Regions from separate parts of the Paenibacillus sp. sptzw28 genome, predicted to be linked through region 2. Evidence: a T-box and tRNA genes for the amino acid it is inferred to sense, from the RefSeq annotation. Region 2 holds a T-box; the other holds one or more tRNA genes.
What was found. The T-box of region 2 lies ahead of ileS (isoleucine--tRNA ligase). A T-box ahead of a tRNA ligase gene usually reads a tRNA of that ligase, here a tRNA-Ile.

Region 1 (11,040 bases), 1.6 Mb from region 2:
AAATGTAACGGGGCTAAACACGCCACCGAAGCTATGGCTAGATACGAAAGTGTCTTGGGGTAGGGGAGCGTTGTATGCAGGTTGAAGTCAGACCGTAAGGACTGGTGGACGACATACAAGTGAGAATGCCGGTATGAGTAACGAAAAGACAAGTGAGAATCTTGTCCGCCGAAAGCCTAAGGGTTCCTGAGGAAGGCTCGTCCGCTCAGGGTAAGTCGGGACCTAAGGCGAGGCCGAAAGGCGTAGTCGAAGGACAACAGGTTGATATTCCTGTACCACCGTAAGCCGTTATGAGCAATGGGGTGACGCAGAAGGGTAGTGACGCGAGCGGATGGAAGTGCTCGTCCAAGCAGTGAGGCTGGTTGATAGGTAAATCCGTTAACCGATAAAGCTGGGCTGTGATGGGGAGGGAAAATTACAGTACCGAAGGTCATGTGCTCCCGCTGCCGAGAAAAGCCTCTAGCCAGGTGATGGTGCCCGTACCGCAAACCGACACAGGTAGGCGAGCAGAGCATGCTAAGGCGCGCGGAAGAACTCTCGTTAAGGAACTCGGCAAAATGACCCCGTAACTTCGGGAGAAGGGGTGCCTCGGTAGGGTGAATAGCCCGAGGGGGCCGCAGTGAAAAGGCCCAAGCGACTGTTTAGCAAAAACACAGGTCTGTGCGAAGCCGTAAGGCGAAGTATACGGGCTGACGCCTGCCCGGTGCTGGAAGGTTAAGGGGAGTGGTAAGGGGCAACCCGAAGCTATGAACCGAAGCCCCAGTAAACGGCGGCCGTAACTATAACGGTCCTAAGGTAGCGAAATTCCTTGTCAGGTAAATTCTGACCCGCACGAATGGCGTAACGACTTGGGCGCTGTCTCAACGAGAGATCCGGTGAAATTTTAATACCTGTGAAGATGCAGGTTACCCGCGACAAGACGGAAAGACCCCATGGAGCTTTACTGCAGCTTGATATTGGACTTTGGTACGATCTGTACAGGATAGGTGGGAGCCTTGGAAGCCGGAGCGCCAGCTTCGGTGGAGGCATCGTTGGGATACCACCCTGATCGTATCGGAGTTCTAACCTGGTACCGTCATCCGGTACAGGGACCGTGTCAGGTGGGCAGTTTGACTGGGGCGGTCGCCTCCTAAAATGTAACGGAGGCGCCCAAAGGTTCCCTCAGAATGGTTGGAAATCATTCGTAGCGTGCAAAGGCATAAGGGAGCTTGACTGCGAGACCTACAAGTCGAGCAGGGACGAAAGTCGGGCTTAGTGATCCGGTGGTACCGCATGGAAGGGCCATCGCTCAACGGATAAAAGCTACCCTGGGGATAACAGGCTTATCTCCCCCAAGAGTCCACATCGACGGGGAGGTTTGGCACCTCGATGTCGGCTCATCGCATCCTGGGGCTGAAGTAGGTCCCAAGGGTTGGGCTGTTCGCCCATTAAAGCGGTACGCGAGCTGGGTTCAGAACGTCGTGAGACAGTTCGGTCCCTATCTGTCGCGGGCGTAGGAAATTTGAGAGGAGCTGTCCTTAGTACGAGAGGACCGGGATGGACGTACCGCTGGTGTACCAGTTGTTCCGCCAGGAGCACCGCTGGGTAGCCAAGTACGGACGGGATAAGCGCTGAAAGCATCTAAGCGTGAAGCCCCCCTCAAGATGAGATTTCCCAATTCGTAAGACCCCTGGTAGACGACCAGGTTGATAGGTTCGAGGTGGAAGCGCAGCAATGCGTGCAGCTGACGAATACTAATCGGTCGAGGGCTTATCCTAATGTCTCTTCGCCGAGACTGACTAACCAGCTATCAATTGTTTTGCATCATATTCGTATCCAGTTTTCAAGGTGTAAACCTTCATCTAAACTGTAAATATCACCCACAGTGATGTGGGTTTTTTATTGGCTTTTAGCTCAGCTGGTTAGAGCGCACCCCTGATAAGGGTGAGGTCGGTGGTTCGAGTCCACTAAGGCCAACCATTCCCCCAAGGGGCCATAGCTCAGCTGGGAGAGCGCCTGCCTTGCAAGCAGGAGGTCAGCGGTTCGATCCCGCTTGGCTCCACCAAAACGATCGATTTCCTATTCCCTGATAGCTCAGTTGGTAGAGCACTCGACTGTTAATCGAGTTGTCACAGGTTCGAGTCCTGTTCGGGGAGCCATTCATGGAGAGATACCCAAGTGGCTCAAGGGGACCCTCTGCTAAGGGGTTAGACTGCGCAAGTGGTGCGAGGGTTCGAATCCCTCTCTCTCCGTACGATTTTATACCGGTTTTTCCGGCCCGTTGGTCAAGGGGTTAAGACACCTCCCTTTCACGGAGGTAACAGGGGTTCGAATCCCCTACGGGTCATATGAACGCTTAGCTCAGCTGGGAGAGCACTACCTTGACAGGGTAGGGGTCGGCGGTTCGATCCCGTCAGCGTTCACCATTATCGCGGGGTGGAGCAGCTCGGTAGCTCGTCGGGCTCATAACCCGAAGGCCGCAGGTTCAAATCCTGCCCCCGCAACCAATATGTTTTCGGGGCAATCCGATTTATTACTGTGGAGCTGTGGTGTAGAGGCCTAACATGCCTGCCTGTCACGCAGGAGACCGCGGGTTCGAATCCCGTCAGCTCCGCCATTTCACCTCAATAAGTAAAAGTGATCCTAAAGTATATTATGAGCGAGAACCTCGTACATAATACGGGATCGGAAATTTATATGCCGGTGTAGCTCAACTGGTAGAGCAACTGACTTGTAATCAGTAGGTTGGGGGTTCAAGTCCTCTCGCCGGCACCATCTTAACGGATTCACAATGACGAGTTTAGTGGTTCGAAACCTAAGTTCCTCAGTCATTCTTATGAGCCATTAGCTCAGTTGGTAGAGCACCTGACTTTTAATCAGGGTGTCGTAGGTTCGAGTCCTACATGGCTCACTTTGATCATATGCGGTTGTGGTGGAATTGGCAGACACGCTATCTTGAGGGGGTAGTGCCCACCGGGTGTATGGGTTCGAGTCCCATCAACCGCACCATATGTTTTAGCAAGCGGTCATGGCGGAATTGGCAGACGCGCTAGATTCAGGTTCTAGTGGTGTAACAACCGTGGAGGTTCAAGTCCTCTTGACCGCACCAATCTGCGGAAGTGGCTCAGCGGTAGAGCATCGCCTTGCCAAGGCGAGGGTCGCGGGTTCGATTCCCGTCTTCCGCTCCATAATAAATATTGTGCCCTTAGCTCAGCTGGATAGAGCGTTTGACTACGAATCAAAAGGTCAGGAGTTCGAATCTCTTAGGGCACGCCATTACGGGATGTAGCTCAGCTTGGTAGAGCACCTGGTTTGGGACCAGGGGGTCGCATGTTCAAATCGTGTCATCCCGACCATTCATTTCAACTAATCATGTCGATACATAGAATCGATAAGATCATCATTAATAAACAAGGTAATCAAAACCTAAAGTACGTGATTAAAGAAGGCAGGAATACCCTTTGTAAGGGTGACCCTGCTTTCTTTTTTTGCATTTCGGAAGGAAATGAGTGAAATGCATCCTTCTAGTCGGCGCAAGATAATCCATTAATAACCATAGAGAAATCCATGTTTTCGATGAAGAGCAACGGTTAGTCTAATTATAAGAACAGATAAAAGGTAAGAGGAGAAGGGAGGAACGCGTATTGCAGTTTCGAAAATACATGTGGAAATACAAGTATCAATATTTACTGGGTATCGTATTATTGTCTATATCTTCTCTGCTTCAAATGGTGATTCCCCTATTGCTTGAACGTTTCACCGATGAAATTCAGCAGTTGAAGACGACTCCCCGGGCTGTATTGGATGTTGCGATGTGGATCGCCATAATCGGTTTTGTCGTCGCCCTTTTCCGCAGCTTCAGCCGCATTTATATGTTTCGGTTAACCCGAATTCTGGAGCGTAACATTCGAAAAAGCCTGTTTGCGATGCTTCGCTTCTTAAGCTACTCCAGACAATTCGTCAGGCCGCTGATGGATGTGGCAAACGTCTTCAATAACATGCAATCCGGCTTGGCCGGCGTGGAGCGGGTATTTGAGGTTCTCGATGAGCGAGAGGAGCCGGAAGATTCACCGAAAGCCATCGCATAGGAAAACGCAAATGGTCATGTCGTGTTTGAGAATGTGAGCTTTGGATGTGCTTTGTACTGATTCATGGAGAGCATTCAGTTCCTATGCAAACTCGAAGGGACTGGCCCATTACCGCTTCAAGTCCGATGAAAAAACAGCGTGTGAAGAAATTATCAGATCCAAAACGTAAACAGTTACCACAGCCGCCTGAAAAAATGGATTAACCGCTTTAATGGTGTTACAAACAAGTATTGCAACATTATTTAACGTGGTTCCGCTAGTTAAATAGCAAGGAGTATGAAAACACTACATTAAACAAGAAAAATATGTTGGTCAATTCTTGCTTGTTTACTGTGAAGGATACAAACACCAATCTTAGACAAGCATCTTTTTCTTCCTAAAATACTCGAGTGTTCGACGGGAAATTTCCAATTGACTAAAATGCAACAAATAGAACAATTAAGCGTATACACGGTAGCAGCCAGGATAGGGAAAGGTGGAATGTGTAGTGCGTTTTCACAAGATTGTTCTATTACTAGTATTTGTGATTTGTGTAACGGTTCTAAATGGTTGCACTAATAATGACAGCCAGATAGAAGGTGTGGCAGTCAAAGATGAATTTTCAGTAAATAGAGTAAATAATGAAAATAAAATTGAAATATTAGGATTAACGAATGAGATAAGGAAAGTAACTGCAACACAATTACGTCAAATAACGAAGAATATGACATACCAGGAGGTTATAAAAGAATTAGGAAATAGCAAGGACATTGGTTCAGGAAGATATATATTTAGATATGAGTATGAAAATGGCAAATTTTTTGACCTTAATTTTGGAGGTTATGATGGAAAAATAAGCGAACACAGCTATGAAGAGATTCAAAATATTTTAAATGGAGAGTCTGGTTGATTGCATCTGTCAGGTAACGAAAATTCAACTAACCGCCTACTTGATGGGCGGTTTTCTTTTAGATGAAAAACAACAATGAAAGTTAACATAGTCAATGGATAAACAGGGAATTTATTACCGGATGTTCTACAACCAGTTCAGAAATCTGGAAGCCGCTGCAGATTAGATCAAGCCCGCCATGATCCGGCGGGCTTGATGTTCGGTTTAGCGAGAAAGCGTTCGGCGGCCGATCAATAGATCCGATGCTTCCAGCCGCTCAGCTTCGCGACCGCTTCCACATAATAATAGTCGCCGAAGATAAGCGATTTGTCGATGTAAGAGGTTCCGCTTCCAGTTCCGTGAAGGAGAATCGCCTCGTGCTCCGGTTGATCCCAAGTTCCATAGTTTTCGGTTAGTGAACGAAGCATTCGCTCGGCCGCGCCTTTATAGAGCTGTTTCTCTCCGGCAGGCACGATTACTGCCAGATCCAGAAGACCTGACGCGGCGATGGCTGCCGCAGAGCTGTCCCTGGGTTGGCCTTCGAACGACTCAAGCCTAAAGTCCCAATACGGCACATGATCTTCCGGCAGTGCTGCGATAAAGTAATGAGCGATCCGTTTGGCGGTATCCAGGAAGCGTTCATCGCCGGAATTGACGTAAGCATTGGCATAGCCGTACAAGCCCCAAGAGGCTCCCCGGCTCCATGTCGACTCGACGGAAAGGCCTTGACCGCCGAATGACTCGATAAATTCACCTGTCTCCGGGTCGAAGGAAAGGATATGTTTCGTTGAACCGTCATTCCGAATACCGTGCTGCATCGTCGTTTCCGCATGGCGGACGGCGATATGTTTATAGCGGGGATCGCCTGTAATCCGGCTTGCCCAGAAGAGAAGCGATATGTTCACCATGCAATCGATGATGGCCCAGCCGTGCTTGTCGGCATTCCATGCACGGATGAATTGTCCGGCCGGATTGTACCGCGCCGCGAGGAAATTAGCCGCCTCCAAGCCTCTGCGAAGGCCGTCCGCATCGCCCGTGATCGTATGCTTGATGACCGCCGTCGACAGGAATTGAAAGCCGACGTCATGGTGCAGCTCTTCGGTTGGCTTGACGAACCATTCTTCCAGTTCCGCATCTGCATTCCAGGCCGCGTCCATATAGTGTTTATTGCCGGTCATATCGTACATAATCCAGAGAATTCCCGGCCAAAATCCGGTCGTCCAATAATCGGAGCCCATACAGTTATATTTGCCGTCATTCCCGGCGTCATGCGGGTATTTGCCCTGAAGCCGGCCGATCATGCGGTCCACCTTCGGTTCAAGTCTCTTCATTACATCCTGCCAACATATCACGCTCATCTAAAAAGTCACCCTCTCTTATTTATATCATTATAACGTTTCATGTCTCCCGAAAGTGATGGTCGGATATTCGAAAATGTTTTGATTTTGTCAATTCTCATAAAATTGTTGACTTAAAGGAGAATCGCAATTAAGATCAAATTAATCCGCAAGTTACAGATTGGAACGCTTTCCAATACTTCAGTCATCCACTGCTATGCACTTCATTGACGAACCTCAGGCTTTGAAAGTATTTTATTAATACTTGCTCATTCTTACGAACACTCAACTTATTCTCTATTTTGATCCAAATCACGAACAAATTTTTTTCGGCATTTCTGATATCGATTCCATATCGGTTATTAGACCAGGGAGGTGACTCTATCGGAGTGATTGTTTAACCGCTTTCATCATCCTTCATGTGATTGTGAATGAATGGAAAGAGAGGTGATTCGAGAATCATGAATGCCGATCTGCCGGCTATGCCAACCCAAAATCGCGGGAAAAAGCTATTGAAAAAAATTGTACTGCACAGGTATTTGTACTTCATGCTTCTGCCGTGCCTGATTTTCTTCATCGTATTCTCATACATTCCGATGGGAGGCCTGATACTGGCCTTCAAAGAGTATAAATTCAACAAAGGCATCCTTGGAAGCCCGTGGGTAGGGTTCGATTATTTCGTCAGGTTTTTCAATGATTATCAAAGCGGCATGCTCATTAAAAATACACTGATCATAAGCAGCATGAAGCTGTTCCTCGGACTGCCGTTCCCGATTATTTTGGCCTTGATGATCAACGAGGTCCGCAGCCGCTGGTTCAAGAATCTGGCGCAAAGCATATCCTACTTGCCTTATTTTCTCTCCTGGGTCGTTGTTATCGGGATCGTGCAGCGGGTGCTCGCGCCGGATACCGGCTTGCTCAATCAAGCGGTCTCCGCTTTCGGCGGAGATGGAAGCACCTACTATCTTATGGATCCGCATTATTTCTATCAGATTATGTTCGGCAGTAACTTATGGAAAAACATCGGCTGGGACTCTATTATTTATCTGGCCGCAATTGCCGGAGTGAACCCCGATATGTACGAAGCGGCCAAAATGGACGGAGCCGGCAAATGGCGCGAGATCTGGAACATTACGCTCCCCTCGATCCGCCCGACGATCGTTATCCTCTTCATTTTATCGCTTGGAAACATACTTTCGGCGGGGTTCGATCAACTCTACCTGCTTAGGACGCCGGGCAATATGCAGTTAGCCGATATTTTGGACACCTATGTGATTCGTGTAGGCCTGCAGGGCGGCCAATACGGCTATGCGACCGCCGTGGGTATGATGCAGGGCGTCATTGGTTTTCTCTTGGTAATAACCGCCAATCGGCTCGCCCGAAGGTTTTCCGATACGTCAATATGGTAACGATACCAGAAAGAATGCTTCTCGAGGGAAATGGCAATCAATCAAGTCATTTAAAATCGAAAGAGGGATCGGTGTCCAATGCTAAAATTGAAAAAACGTAATTGGTTTCAAATGCTGTCCATTGCGCTAATAACCGCTATTCTGATTGCGGGCTGTTCCAACGCCGCCAACGAACCGAAACCGGGTGATTCCGTATCGGCGAACAAAACCGGAGATTCGTCTGCAAATAAAACGGCGGATAAGCCGGCGACGTGGATCGCCGACAGGACGGTTAAAGGGCTTATCTTCATGGATGCCGACGATTATACGGAAGACATGAACCCTGAAATTCTGGCGAAGATCAAAGAAATGACGGGCATCAATTTTGAAATCCATATGATGACGGCAGAGCATTCGATCGATGGATTGGTCGCCGGACTTGCCGCAGGAGATCTGCCTGACTTTGTCTCTTTTTACCTTAACAACAGCGGACGGCCGGAAATGCCGGTCGTTCTGAAGGCGGCGCGCGAAGGCATGTTCACGGATTTAACCCCGCTGATTAAGGACACGAAGGTTTACAGCAAATATTTGCAGGACGATTATTTGCCTCTCGATACGAAATACGGTGTTATGTTCCGTCCGGAATTTAACGGATCGACTTATTTCGTTCATATGAACATCGCGAGACAAGGGGGCTATGCAACCCGGAAATATGTAGGCGGGCCATACATTCGTAAAGACATTGCCGATGCGCTCAAGATCGACCCTAAAACTATCATGACAAGCGAGCAGCTGTATGAGCTGGCCAAGCAGATCAAAGCAGGGCAATTCAAGGACAGCAACGGCAAAGAGGTATATCCGATCGGTCCGGCTTATTGGGGCGGTAAGGAAGTCGGCGCACTGTATAATGACCTGATGTTCGGGGCGGACGACCAGCATATCCGACAAGATAAAGACGGTAAGCTTAAGCATGAGAGCGAGACGGAATATCCCATCAAGAGAGTGGAATTCGTTCAAAAATTGCTGAAGGAGAAGCTTATCCAGCCGGAATACTACACCATTGACGGAAGCCGAGCAACGGAAGGCGCTCTGAACGGTTCGTGGGCAATTATTCCGGATATGCACAACTATTTGGATTTCAACCGCGATATGCATTATGTACCGATTGGACCGATGAATTCGATCGACGGCGCATATCAGATGAAGGTCGATTATAAATCGGGATATTCCGCTTGGGCGATTCCTTCAACAACGAAGAATCCGGAAGAAATCGTGAAGTTTGCCGATTTCCTGGCAAGCCGCGAAGGCAAGCTGCTGTGGCAGTACGGAATCGAAGGCAGAGACTATACGCTTGACGCCAAGGGCAACCCGATCGCCAAGAAAGAAGTGATCGACCTGAAGCGGAACAATCCCGATGAGGCGAAAAAGCTGGGTTTTGCCGGTGTCGGCAATTACTGGGGAGAGCTTCTCGGCAGCACGGACATCGACAGAATGGCTGATTTCGGCGAGATGGAATACGGCGATGCCGCTCATCCTGATCTGAATGCAGGCGCTCTGAAAATAGCCGATCACTGGGGCTGGGACGCAAAACGGGAAAAGGCAGTCGTGCAGGATGGCTATACGCCGCTTTCTTTCCTCGGCGACTTTGAGAGAGGAACCGATTTGAAGGCTGCGATGGACAATTACAACGACAGCATTATCCGCGCATATTACAGCAAGAATCTCGACGAGGCGAAGAAAATTCTCGACTCGGCATCAAACCAGCTGAAAGCCGCCGGCTTGGATGATTATTTGAAGCTGCTCGAGCAAAAAGACACAGATCCAAAGACAAAACTGAAGTTCTAGCCAATCGATAACGTTGATGTCAGGGAGAGCCGGTTTTATTCATTAGGTTTTAAAACCGGCCCCTTTCAGGAGGTAGAATGGTGGGAAAAGCGTTCTACAAGATGACACCGGGCGAAAAAATCTTCACTGTCGTTAACTACGCTTTGATCGTATTATTATGTTTAACGATTGTGCTGCCCTTCCTGAATATATTGGCGCTTTCATTCAATCTCGGGAAGGATGCGGAACGCGGAGGCATTTTTTTCTGGCCGAGGGCTTGGTCGCTGGAAAATTACCAGGAAGTGTTCTCCTCTTCGAACATAGCGAGCGCCTTCGGAATTTCTATATTCCGCACTGTTGTCGGTACGATTGCTAGCGTCTTTCTCACTGCCATGGCGGCTTACGCTTTGAAAAGCAAAACGCTGCCGGGCGTCCGTTTTTTTACACTGCTCGTTTTTTTCACGATGCTGTTCAGTGGGGGGATTATACCTTATTACATGCTGCTGAAGTCGGTTCATCTGACGAATTCGATTTGGGTCTATGTCATCCCGAGCCTCTACAGTGCCTGGAATATTATCATTATGCGGACCTTTTTCCAGCAAATCCACATTAGTCTGGAGGAATCCGCACGAATTGACGGCTATAACGATTTCTCAATCTTCATGCACGTGATCATGCCGCTTAGTCGGCCGGTAATTGCCGTTATTGCGCTGTTTAATGCGGTTAATCATTGGAATGACTGGTTTACGGGAGCGTTCTTCGTCCGGGAAAGCAAGCTGCGTCCGCTTTCAACACTCCTTCAGGAGATGCTTACGAAGGCCGAAGCGCTGCGCAGCACGCTGGAGCAGGCGGCAGGCTCGAAATACGACATGATCGATAAAATCCAGGTTACCGGAAATTCACTCAAGATGGCAACGATTATTATTGTGGTCGCGCCGATCATTGTGCTGTATCCTTTTATTCAGAAATATTTTGCCAAGGGCGTCATGATTGGTTCAATTAAAGAATAGTATTCGGCCAAGGGAAGGTATGAATTATAGGGATTGGGATGAGGATAATGGCAGTAAAGATAAAAGACGTTGCCAAGAAGGCGGGCGTTTCGGTCACAACCGTCTCCAGAGTGTTGAACGGCGAGAAATACGTTAAGGACGATTTGAAGCTGCGGGTGAATAGGGCAATCGAGGAGCTTGGTTATGTTCCAAGCCAAATCGCAAGAAGTCTTGTGAGCAGGAAAACGAATCTGATCGGCGTTATCGTGCCGGATATCACTTCCAACTTCTACTCGACGATCCTCAGCAGCATCGAAGAGACGGCCAGCTCGAACGGTTATAACCTGCTTGTTTGCAACATCAGTGAAGACATTGACAAGGAATTTAAATACTTGACGATCTTCAAAGAAATGCGAGTCGAGGGAATCGTCATCATGCATGAAAAAATAAACGAGGAAATCCGCACTTTTATTAATAAATTGAACGTTCCAGTCATCTTCTCGAGCGTTAAGCCGATGGATCAGGAGTTCATCTCCGTCATTATCGACGATTATCAGGCCGCCTATG
Region 2 (11,040 bases):
CGGCTTACGCCCATGAGTTAAAACGGACTGACTTTCTTGATCCGCGTCAAGCCGATATTTTAACCGCTCTCGCAAACCGCCGTCCTGAAGTACAGCTTAAACTGTTCGGCGGTTATGACGGGGCCGAGCGGAGGCGGGCAATCGTCGCACCGGATTACCGAGTGCTGGATGACGAGGCTGAAGGCATTTCGCTCATTGAGATAAGCGGCGGAACGCAGGGACATTTGGAGCTCGATCACGGAGATTATTTGGGAGCATTGCTGGGACTCGGGATCAAAAGGGACCGGATTGGCGATCTGCAGGTGCATGAACAGTTTTGCCATTGTCTCGTAGTCGATGAAATCGCCGATTATGTGAATGTTCATTTGCGTCAAGTCCACCGGGTTCATGTCCTGACGGACATTATCCCTCTAACGGGGCTGCAGATAGCGGCTCCGGAACTGGAGGAGCAGAACTTATCGGTGGCTTCTTTGCGTCTGGACGGCATTGCCAGCGATGTTTACCGTATCAGCCGGTCGAAAATAGTAGACCCGATACGAGCGGGAAAATGCCGCGTCAATTGGAAGGCGGAGGAAGATCCGTCCGCTTTGCTTAAGGACGGGGACGTCGTTTCGATGCAGGGGCTCGGCCGCTTTAAGGTGCTCGCTGTCGAGGGTGTTACCAAGAAAGGGAGAGTGCGGGTCAAAATCGGCAAATTTGTCTGACGGTTTGCAGGATTTTGACCCGATCTGTCGAATCTTACATATAATCTTTAACTTACCGGCTATGAATTTTCATACTCTTGGGAGGTGCGCCAATGCCGCTTACGCCATTGGACATACATAACAAAGAATTTGGCAGACGTCTTCGCGGATACGATGAAGATGAAGTGAACGAATTCCTGGATCAGGTCATCAAGGATTATGAAGCGCTTATTCGCGAGAATAAAGAAATGCAAAATCAGGCGCTCTCGCTTCAGGAGAAGCTGAATCACTTCACCAACATCGAAGAAACGCTGAGCAAGACGATCATAGTCGCGCAGGAAGCTGCCGACGAAGTGAAGACCAACGCCAAGAAAGAAGCGCAGCTCATCGTCAAGGAAGCCGAGAAGAATGCCGACCGCATTATCAACGAGGCGCTCTCAAAGTCGCGGAAGGTTGCGCTGGAGGTGGAGGAGCTCAAGAAGCAGGCTTCGATTTACCGCGCCCGGTTCCGGTCGTTGGTGGAAGCGCAGCTTGATTTGCTCAGCCACGACGGCTGGGACTCCCTCGAAGGCGGAGAAAGATTGGCCAGCGAGATTTCGCGCGGCTCTTGATTTACCGCCCTTTCGTTTGACAATTAACACGCAATCGCGTATAAATGTATTAATCATTGATTAACTTCGTTGACGAGAACGAGTACGTCATGTGTCAGTACCACAGAGAGCCGGCGATTTGCTGAAAGCCGGTGTGCGGACAATGTCGGAATATCCTCTCCGAGAAGCGGTGCCGAAAGGGCATGGATGCGGCAGTATTAGAGAGCCGGAGTAATCGGGCAATCTCTATGAGAGGCGTATCGATGGCGACTAAGCGCTGCCGGAAGTCCACCGTTACCCGGAACGCGGATATTGACTGTCCGTGACTAAGGTGCCATGCAGGATGGCGCAGTGGTACAGCCTGTATTTACAGGTGCGTCCGCCGCATCATTATGTATGGAACAAGGGTGGTAACGCGAGCATGCCCTCGTCCCTTTATTGGGACGGGGCTTTTTTTGTTTTTTAAATCATAAGGAGGTGGCTGCAATGCAGCGCGTCGATGTGAAAGAGCGGGCCCGAAGCCGCGATTTGCGTGTACTGGCCAAATGGAAAGAGGAAAATACGTTTGAGAAATCGATAGAAAATCGCGCCGGGAAGGCGAATTTCGTCTTCTACGAAGGGCCGCCGACGGCAAATGGAGCGCCGCATATCGGGCACGTTCTCGGCCGCGTCATCAAAGACTTTATATGCCGGTATAAGACAATGTCCGGATACCGCGTCGTCCGCAAAGCGGGCTGGGATACGCACGGTTTGCCCGTTGAGCTGGGCGTGGAGAAGCAGCTTGGCATTTCCGGCAAACAGGAGATTGAGAAGTACGGCGTCGAAGCATTTGTTAAGAAGTGCAAGGACAGCGTATTCGAGTACGAACGCCAGTGGCGGGAATTGACGGAAGCTATCGCCTACTGGACCAATATGGATGATCCCTATATAACGCTTGACAATAATTATATCGAGAGCGTGTGGCAAATTTTATCGACGATTCATGGTAAAGGCTTACTTTATCGCGGCCACCGCGTTAGCCCGTACTGCCCTTGCTGCCAGACGACGCTCAGCTCGCACGAAGTGGCTCAGGGCTACGAGGATGTCAAAGACTTAAGCGCTACGGTAAAGTTCAAGCTCGCTGACGGCGCGTTTATGCTTGCCTGGACGACCACGCCGTGGACGCTGCCTGCGAATGTTGCGCTTGCGGTTAATCCGCAGCTTGACTATGTACGCGTCAAGAAAGACGGGCAGCTGTACATTGTTGCCGCCGGTCTTGTGGAAAGCGTGATGAAGGACGATTATGAAATCGAATCGACGCTGAAAGGCCAGGAGCTTGTCGGGCTGAGTTATGAACCGCCGTTCCCCTATGTTCCGGTCGATAACGGGCACTTTGTCATCCCTGGGGATTTCGTCAGCGACACAAGCGGTACAGGTATCGTTCACATCGCGCCGGCACATGGCGAAGATGACTACAAGGTGGCCCGTCTTAACGGCGTCAGCTTCTTGAATGTCGTCGATAATGCCGGCCGCTACGTCGAAGCGGTCAGCGACCTGGCAGGGCGATTCGTGAAAGATTGCGATATCGATATTGTAAAAATGCTCAGCGAACGTTCGCTCCTGTTCTCAAAGGAACGCTACGAGCATAGCTACCCGTTCTGCTGGCGCTGCAAATCACCGCTCATCTACTACGCGACGGAGAGCTGGTTCATCGAGACGACGGCAGTGAAGGAACAGCTTATCGCCAATAACAACAGCGTCGATTGGTATCCGGGGCATATAAGGGAAGGCCGGTTCGGCAAGTTCCTGGAAGAATTGGTGGATTGGAATATCAGCCGCAACCGTTACTGGGGAACGCCGCTGAACGTATGGGTGTGCGATAGCTGCGGCGGACAGCATTCGCCGGGCAGCAGGGCTGATCTGGTCGCCCGCGCGACCGCACCGGTCTCGCCCGATATTGAGCTTCACAAGCCATATGTCGATGAAGTGAAGCTGAACTGTCGACACTGCGAAGGCGGCGTGATGACGCGTACTTCCGAGGTGATCGACGTGTGGTTCGACAGCGGCTCGATGCCGTTCGCACAGCATCATTATCCTTTTGAGAACGAGGAGAAGTTTGCATCTCAATATCCTGCGGACATCATCTGCGAAGGGGTTGACCAGACGCGCGGCTGGTTCTTCAGCCTGTTGGCCGTATCGACGCTTTACAACGGCAAAGCGCCGTATAAAGCAGTCATCTCCACCGGGCACATTCTGGATGAGAACGGACAGAAAATGTCCAAATCCAAAGGGAATGTCATCGATCCCTGGGAGATCATTAACGAATACGGAACAGACGCATTCCGCTGGGCTTTGCTCTCCGATAGCGCGCCGTGGAACAGTAAGCGTTTCTCGCGGGGAATCGTAGGCGAGGCCAAGTCGAAGGTGATCGATACGATCGTCAATACGCATGCTTTCTTCGCGCTGTACGCTTCGATCGACGGTTATGATCCAGAGACGCAGCCGCACCGGGTATCCGGGGGCAAGCTTGACCGCTGGATCGTGTCGAGGCTTAACAGCCTCATCCGGCAGGTTGATAGGGGGCTTGCGGCAAACGACTTCCTTAACCCGGCGAAATCGATCGAGGTGTTTGTCGACGAACTCAGCAACTGGTACATCCGCCGTTCGCGCGACCGGTTCTGGGGAAGCGGCTTGTCGGATGACAAGCTGGACGCATACGGCACACTTCGTCACGTGCTGCTTACGCTTGCACGGCTGATTGCGCCGTTCGCGCCGTTGATGGCCGAGGATCTGTACGGAAATTTGGGCGGCGGGGGCAGCGTTCATCTGGCTGATTATCCGCAGGCCGATACGGCTGCAATTGATGATTCGCTGGAGCGTGACATGGAAACGGCCCGGCAAATTGTCGAACTCGCGCGAAATGTCCGCAACGAGTCCGGCATCAAGACACGTCAGCCTCTTTCCGAGCTTATTGTGGCACTTGACCGTGAGTTCGAATTGTCCGGCTACGAGGCTATTATCAAAGACGAAATCAACGTAAAGGCGATCAAGATAGCAAGCGGCGACAGCGGCTTTGTCGATTTCACCTTCAAGCTGAACCTTAAGGCGGCCGGAAAGAAATACGGCAAGCATGTAGGCCCGATTCAGGCATATCTGAAGACACTCACTCCGGAGCAAACGCGCGCCGCCGTACAACTGGGCGAGCTTGCGTATGCGTCTTCCGAAGGCGAAACGATGACCATTACACTGGATGAGCTGCTTGTGGAGAAGCAGGCGAAATCCGGGTTTGCTTCCGCTTCAGGCTACCAGCTGACGGTGGCGATCAACACCGACATCACTCCTGAGCTGGAGCAGGAAGGATATGTCCGGGAAGTGATCCGCGCCGTTCAGGATACACGCAAGAAGCTCGATCTTCCGATCGAGAAGCGCGTTCAGCTCGTGCTAGACGTTGACAGCGAGCTGCTTGCAGCGCTTCAAGCGTTCGAATCAGTGCTGTTCGAGAATGTCCTGCTCAGCGGCGTCGAATACGGCAAACGCGCCGGGATGGAGCGGGTACCGCTAGGAGAGAAAGAAATTGGAATTCTAATCGGCGGATAAGGGAATAGTACTCTTATCGCAGCCAAATAAACGAACGCCCATGCAAAAGCTGCCGGCGAACGGCGTAAAGCCGCAAACGGCAGCCTGTGCAGGGGCGTTCTTTGCTGAAACAATAAGAAGTCCGAATCATCGCTTCACTACGCTAATTTTTCGGAAAGAAACCCGCTGCTTTGCCGCAGGGGGTTGCAGAATCCAATCGCTTAAGGCATCCAAGTGATGGTTCATGCAAGGCGACGGCCGTTTCTTCATACGTGGGAGGAATGAATTTGTCCGAGGAAACGAAGGACTTAGATGCGATCCGCCGCTCGATGGAGGCACTCGATCGACGGCTTAAGAAAGTGGCAGAAGACATGGAACAAGTGCAAATAGCCGATTATGTCCAATTGCTCAACCGTCCTTTTTCGCTTATATGGCGCAATATACTCGCCGGTACGGCAAGGGGGGTCGGCATCGCAATCGGTTTCACTTTTTTCGCCGCCACTATCGTTTACATCTTACAGATGCTGGGGAAATTGAATTTGCCGATTGTAGGCGATTATATCGCGGATATAGTCCGCATCGTGCAGCATCAGCTGGAGGGAAGCGTTCGCTAAAGGGGGAGGGCGGGAGGTTAATCCGGCTCCAACCCGCGGTCTCCTTCATTGTGCTCGATGTAATCGTAGTATTCTTTATTCCGTACGACACTGACGAATTTGCCTGTGATGTCGGTGGCAAGGAAGCTTTCAAGCGACTCCACATAGCCATCCTCTTCACCCGTTTCAATGCCAATCTCCTCATAAGATTCGACATTGCGGTTCTCGGACATGGCAGGGGAGTCGGAGTTTCCCCACCGTTCTACGATCTGCCAGGCGTCTTCTCCGTCAAAGGCGTTGTACTCGTCATGCTCATCCATACTGGACCGTCCGAACGGCGGCTTAAGAAACTGCTCCTCGACCGGCCTTCGATCGGAAACTTCCTGACGCGGAGAGTGGTCAACACAGTAAAGCGTATCAGGAACCGCCTGCAAACGCTCGAACGGAATTGGAGCGCCGCAGGTAAGGCAGGTGCCGTAATCGCCTTGATTCATCGCCGTTAATGCGGCAATAATCCGGGTTAGCCTCAAGTCCTCACGTTCAAGCAGCGAAATATCCTTTCCTCGCTCATAGGTTTCGGATGCGACGTCCGCGGGGTGGTTGTCGATCAGCGACAGCTCGCCAGTGTTGTCTCGCTGTGACGAGGCAAGCCCGTAATGCTCGTTATCCGAGAGCCGCTCTTCAGTCTCGGCTTTATCCTTTTCAAGGAGACCTCGGAGTTCATTTAGCTGATTGGGGGTAAGTTGTGTCATAAGCGCTTAAGCCCTCTTTCCTCATTCATCTGATGGTCAAAGCGATGACATTAGTTTTCGCTGCCGGGGTTAATTTTAATAAGGGCATCAATGGGAGTTATGATGATGCTGGGTGAGGTAAGTGCGGAGGGTGGGCGGCTGGTAGCGAATATGGGAATATGCTACAATGTTTGGGACAAGGGGGCATGATGATTTGAGATTTTATTATTACTGGATAGCATTATTCGTCTTTATAATCGACTTTGTAACGAAGAAAATTATCGAATACAAGCTCACGATCGGTGAACAAATCAATGTGCTCGGCGACGGCTTTTTCATTATTACCTCCGCGCGTAACCGGGGAGCGGCATTCGGAATTTTGCAGGAACAGACGATTTTCTTTATTTGCATAACGCTTATCGTCGTCGGAGGCATTGTTTGGTATTTGGAGAAAAACCGCCGGTCCGGCAGAGTGCTGATGCTGGTCGGACTCGGAATGGTGCTCGGAGGCGCTGTAGGCAATTTTCTCGATCGCGCATTGTACGGCGAAGTGGTCGACTTTTTGCAATTTACGTTCGGAAGCTACATTTTCCCTATATTCAATGTGGCCGATTCTGGTATCGTTTGCGGCGTAGGCCTGATATTGCTTGATTCCATCCTGTCCATGAAAAAAGAGAAAGAAAACGAGAACGGAGATTCCAATGAACGAAACGAATCAGTCGAAAAGCAGCCAATTCAGTGAGGAACAGCTTGAGTTCACGGCTGCCGAATCCGAAATCGGCGAGAGGCTTGACAAATATGTAACGGAAAGCCTTGAAGAAGGCGTGGTTTCACGGACGCAGGTGCAGGATTGGATCAAGACTGGTGCGGTCACTGTAAACGGCCGTCAAGTAAAACCCAATTACAAGCTCGCAGCTGCAGATATGGTCGTTATTGTCGTGCCTGAGCCTGAAACGGCCGTTATCGATCCGGAACCCATCCCGCTTGATATCGCTTATGAAGACGGAGATGTGATCGTCATCAACAAGCCGAGGGGGATGGTCGTACATCCTGCGCCGGGCCACTCTTCGGGTACGGTAGTCAATGCGCTCATGCACCATTGCAAGGATCTATCCGGTATCAATGGCGTAATGCGTCCGGGCATCGTGCACCGGATCGACAAGGACACATCGGGATTGCTGATGGCCGCGAAGAATGATCTTGCTCACTCTTCGTTGGCGGCACAGCTTAAAGACCATTCGGTAACGCGCAAATATATTGCGCTGGTACACGGTAACGTACCGCACGAGCACGGTACGGTGAATGCGCCGATCGGGCGCGATCCTCACGACCGCAAGCTGTTCACGGTCACGGAAAAGGGCAGCAAGCACGCGGTAACCCACTTTGCCGTGATGGAGCGTTTCGGTGATTATACTTTGCTGGAGCTGCAGCTGGAGACCGGAAGGACGCACCAAATTCGCGTACATATGAAGTATATCGGACACCCGCTGGCCGGCGATCCTGTTTACGGACGAAGCAAGACGATTGCCTTGAAAGGGCAGGCGCTGCATGCGGCCGTTCTGGGCTTCAATCACCCCCGCACAGGCGATTATATACAGTTTGAAGCGCCGCTTCCTGCCGACCTGGAGCGGGAGCTGGCGATACTAAGACAGCGTTAAGTGTGAAAAGTGCAAACTTTTCGCCATTTTCTTTATTATGTTGGATATGAGGAATACGCTATGATGATAGCAATTACAACTCCGAATAATGAACCACAGAAAGGTGAGAGTGAATCCGAATGACACAGATCAACAACAATTATTCCTTGCTGCAGGGCAGCTATCTGTTTTCCGAAATCGCCAAGCGGCGCACGAAATTTATCCAGGAAAATCCTAATGCGCAAATTATCAGCCTGGGGATCGGCGACGTAACTCGCGGCCTTCCCGATTCGGTTGTCCAAGCGATGCATAAGGCAGTGGACGAGCTGGCAAGCCCGGAAGCGTTCCGCGGCTACGGTCCGGAGCAGGGATACGATTTTCTTATTCAGGCCATTATCGAAAACGATTATAAGGCGCGGGGCATAGATATTGCGGTGAACGAGGTGTTCGTCAGCGACGGCTCGAAATGCGATGTAGGCAATATTCAGGAAATTTTCAGCCAGGATGCGGTTGTCGCGGTTCAGGATCCGGTATATCCGGTTTATGTCGACACGAATGTAATGGCAGGCCGTTCCGGGCAGTTTAATAAAGAAAAAAATCAATACGAGAACATTGTATACCTTCCGTGCAGCGCGGAGAACGATTTTACGCCAAGCCTGCCGGACCGTAAGGTCGATTTGATTTACTTATGCTATCCGAACAATCCGACCGGTATGACGCTGACCAAAGAAGAGCTCAAGCGCTGGGTTGATTATGCCAAAGCAAATAACTGTATCATATTGTACGACTCAGCTTATGAAGCGTTTATCCAGGAGAAAGATGTGCCGCGCAGCATTTATGAAATCGAAGGCGCCAAGGAAGTGGCGATCGAGTTCCGCAGCTTCTCGAAGACAGCCGGCTTCACCGGCGTTCGCTGCGCCTATACGGTTGTTCCCCGCGAACTGAAAGCGAAGGATGCGGAGGGCAATACTGTAACGGTAAACGATCTGTGGAACCGCCGCCATACGACGAAGTTCAATGGGGTTTCGTATGTGACTCAACGAGGCGCGGCTGCGATTTATTCGCCAGAAGGCAAGTCGCAAATAGCCTCCATTATCGACTATTACATGACTAACGCAGGCATTATCCGCGACGGATTGGCTTCGCTTGGCCTGGAAGTGTTCGGCGGGGTTAACGCACCTTACATTTGGCTCAAAACGCCAAACGGCCTCGATTCATGGGCTTTCTTCGACAAATTATTGTCGGAAGCGAAGATTGTGGGCACGCCGGGGGTCGGGTTCGGACAAAGCGGTCAAGGGTATTTCCGTCTGACTGCTTTCGGAAGCCGCGAAAATACGGAAAAAGCGGTTGAACGAATTACGAAATTAAGTCTGTAAGCGTGTAGACTCCACTTACGGCTCATGAAAAGATGAAATTGATAAGAAGTATTGACATCAATTGTCGAACGTGGGATAATTCTTTTGATAAACAGCAGTACCTTTAATTCAGTCCAGAGAGGCTGTCAAGGTAGCGTGAATAGTTGAATTCGAACGGTCGACGGGACTTACTGACGCTTGCTCCTTGGGCATAGGCGGCACTAGTCCGGGAGCGAACCGCCCGATTCACGAGAAAGTACGCACTCCTTGCGCTAGCCCGCAAGGAGTTTTTTTGTGGCGGAAATTGAGCAGCTTTGTTTGGATTCAAGGAGGAGGCGGATAAACCATATGGATGAGCAGCATCGTATCATCATGGACGAGACGGCAATCCGCCGGGCGCTTACGCGAATCGCCCATGAAATTGTCGAGAAGAACAAAGGCATCGACAATTGCCTGCTTGTCGGCATTCGAACACGCGGCATTTATTTGGCTGATCGGGTAGCCGAGCGGATCCGCGAAATCGAAGGCCTGCCGGTTGAAGTGAATGCGCTCGACATCACCCCTTACCGCGACGACCGTGGAGCGGTCAATCCATCAAGCGAGGCTGCGAAAGAGCAGACCGCTGCTTCATCGGGCGGGGCGGGCGGCGGGGTGCAAGTGCAGGACAAACGGGTAATTTTGTTTGATGATGTGCTTTACACCGGGCGCACGATAAGAGCCGCGATGGATGCGCTGATGGACTGCGGCAGGCCGCAGATGATTCAACTGGCGGTTCTTGTAGACCGGGGTCACCGGGAGCTTCCGATAAGGCCGGATTACGTGGGCAAGAACGTGCCGACCTCCAAGCAGGAACAGATCGAAGTGTCGCTTCAGGAAGTGGATCATGAAGATAAAGTGACCATAATCCATCAAAGGGGGGCAAGCTTAGAATGACGGCTGTAACGTTAAAGCAGCGCAGTTTGCTTGGCTTGAAGGAATTGGACAAAGAAGAAATCATGTCGATATTGAACCGTGCCGCATATTGGGAAGCTCAGCCGGAGAAAGTGCAGCCGGTGCTGCAGGGTAAATTTGTAGCCAACATGTTTTTTGAGAACAGTACGCGGACCCGGTTTTCGTTCGAGGTTGCGGAGAAGCGGCTTGGTGCCGAAGTATTAAACTTCTCAGCGGCCGTATCAAGCGTTCAAAAAGGCGAGTCCATCTACGACACGGTACGCACACTCGAGTCAATGGGAATCGATGCAGGGGTCATTCGGCTGAAGCCGATCGGCGTTCTGGCCGATCTAGCCACGAAGATCAAGGTGCCGCTAATCAATGCCGGGGACGGCAACAACGAGCACCCGACGCAAGGGCTGCTGGACTTGTATACGATGCGGAAGCAGTTCGGAGAGTTGAAGGGACTGACAGTCTCCATTATCGGGGACATCCTTCACAGCAGGGTGGCCAGATCCAATCTGTGGGCGCTTAAGAAGCTCGGCGCCAATGTCCGGTTCTGCGCCCCGCCGAATATGAAGGCACCGGAGCTCGAAGCTCCTTATATCGGCATAAACGAAGCATTGGAATCCGACGTCATCATGATGCTTCGCGTACAGCTGGAGAGACACGAGAACGGCATGATCAAGTCTGCCGAGGATTACCGGGAGCAATATGGATTGACGGCAGAGCGGGCCAAACGGATCGCGCCGCATGCGATCATCATGCATCCGGCACCGATCAACAGGAATGTCGAGATTGACGACGAGCTGGTGGAGCACCCGCAGTCGCGAATTTTCCCGCAAATGCAAAACGGCGTACCTGTTAGGATGGCCGTCATCGAGCGCGCGCTCGGATAACCAGAGGGAGCCGGATTGCAGGCACCGAAAGGAGAAATAAACGAAGATGTCATTATGGATATTAAAC

Region 1: it encodes a tRNA-Ile, which carries the amino acid that the T-box ahead of ileS (isoleucine--tRNA ligase) is inferred to sense. The anticodon was not compared.

The regions. Positions count from the first base shown of each region.
Region 1 is NZ_CP080545.1:2,700,068-2,711,107, forward strand. It holds rRNA gene KZ483_RS11995 (23S ribosomal RNA) at 1-1,757, shown strand, start outside; tRNA gene KZ483_RS12000 (tRNA-Ile) at 1,883-1,959, shown strand; tRNA gene KZ483_RS12005 (tRNA-Ala) at 1,969-2,044, shown strand; tRNA gene KZ483_RS12010 (tRNA-Asn) at 2,063-2,138, shown strand; tRNA gene KZ483_RS12015 (tRNA-Ser) at 2,144-2,231, shown strand; tRNA gene KZ483_RS12020 (tRNA-Glu) at 2,255-2,326, shown strand; tRNA gene KZ483_RS12025 (tRNA-Val) at 2,330-2,405, shown strand; tRNA gene KZ483_RS12030 (tRNA-Met) at 2,410-2,486, shown strand; tRNA gene KZ483_RS12035 (tRNA-Asp) at 2,520-2,596, shown strand; tRNA gene KZ483_RS12040 (tRNA-Thr) at 2,679-2,754, shown strand; tRNA gene KZ483_RS12045 (tRNA-Lys) at 2,818-2,890, shown strand; tRNA gene KZ483_RS12050 (tRNA-Leu) at 2,903-2,988, shown strand; tRNA gene KZ483_RS12055 (tRNA-Leu) at 3,002-3,088, shown strand; tRNA gene KZ483_RS12060 (tRNA-Gly) at 3,093-3,167, shown strand; tRNA gene KZ483_RS12065 (tRNA-Arg) at 3,179-3,255, shown strand; tRNA gene KZ483_RS12070 (tRNA-Pro) at 3,259-3,335, shown strand; gene KZ483_RS12075 (6TM ABC transporter family protein) at 3,624-4,067, shown strand; partial or broken gene KZ483_RS12080 (IS1595 family transposase) at 4,111-4,403, shown strand; gene KZ483_RS12085 (hypothetical protein) at 4,555-4,956, shown strand; gene KZ483_RS12090 (glycoside hydrolase family 88 protein) at 5,187-6,293, opposite strand; gene KZ483_RS12095 (ABC transporter permease) at 6,734-7,681, shown strand; gene KZ483_RS12100 (extracellular solute-binding protein) at 7,760-9,505, shown strand; gene KZ483_RS12105 (carbohydrate ABC transporter permease) at 9,583-10,494, shown strand; gene KZ483_RS12110 (LacI family DNA-binding transcriptional regulator) at 10,542-11,040, shown strand, end outside.
Region 2 is NZ_CP080545.1:4,275,396-4,286,435, reverse strand. It holds gene KZ483_RS19715 (YlmH family RNA-binding protein) at 1-704, shown strand, start outside; gene KZ483_RS19710 (DivIVA domain-containing protein) at 797-1,294, shown strand; T-box leader at 1,355-1,711, shown strand; gene ileS (isoleucine--tRNA ligase) at 1,760-4,849, shown strand; gene KZ483_RS19700 (DUF5665 domain-containing protein) at 5,158-5,442, shown strand; gene KZ483_RS19695 (TraR/DksA C4-type zinc finger protein) at 5,460-6,173, opposite strand; gene lspA (signal peptidase II) at 6,367-6,894, shown strand; gene KZ483_RS19685 (RluA family pseudouridine synthase) at 6,854-7,810, shown strand; gene KZ483_RS19680 (LL-diaminopimelate aminotransferase) at 7,930-9,165, shown strand; gene pyrR (bifunctional pyr operon transcriptional regulator/uracil phosphoribosyltransferase PyrR) at 9,493-10,077, shown strand; gene KZ483_RS19670 (aspartate carbamoyltransferase catalytic subunit) at 10,074-10,973, shown strand; gene KZ483_RS19665 (dihydroorotase) at 11,020-11,040, shown strand, end outside.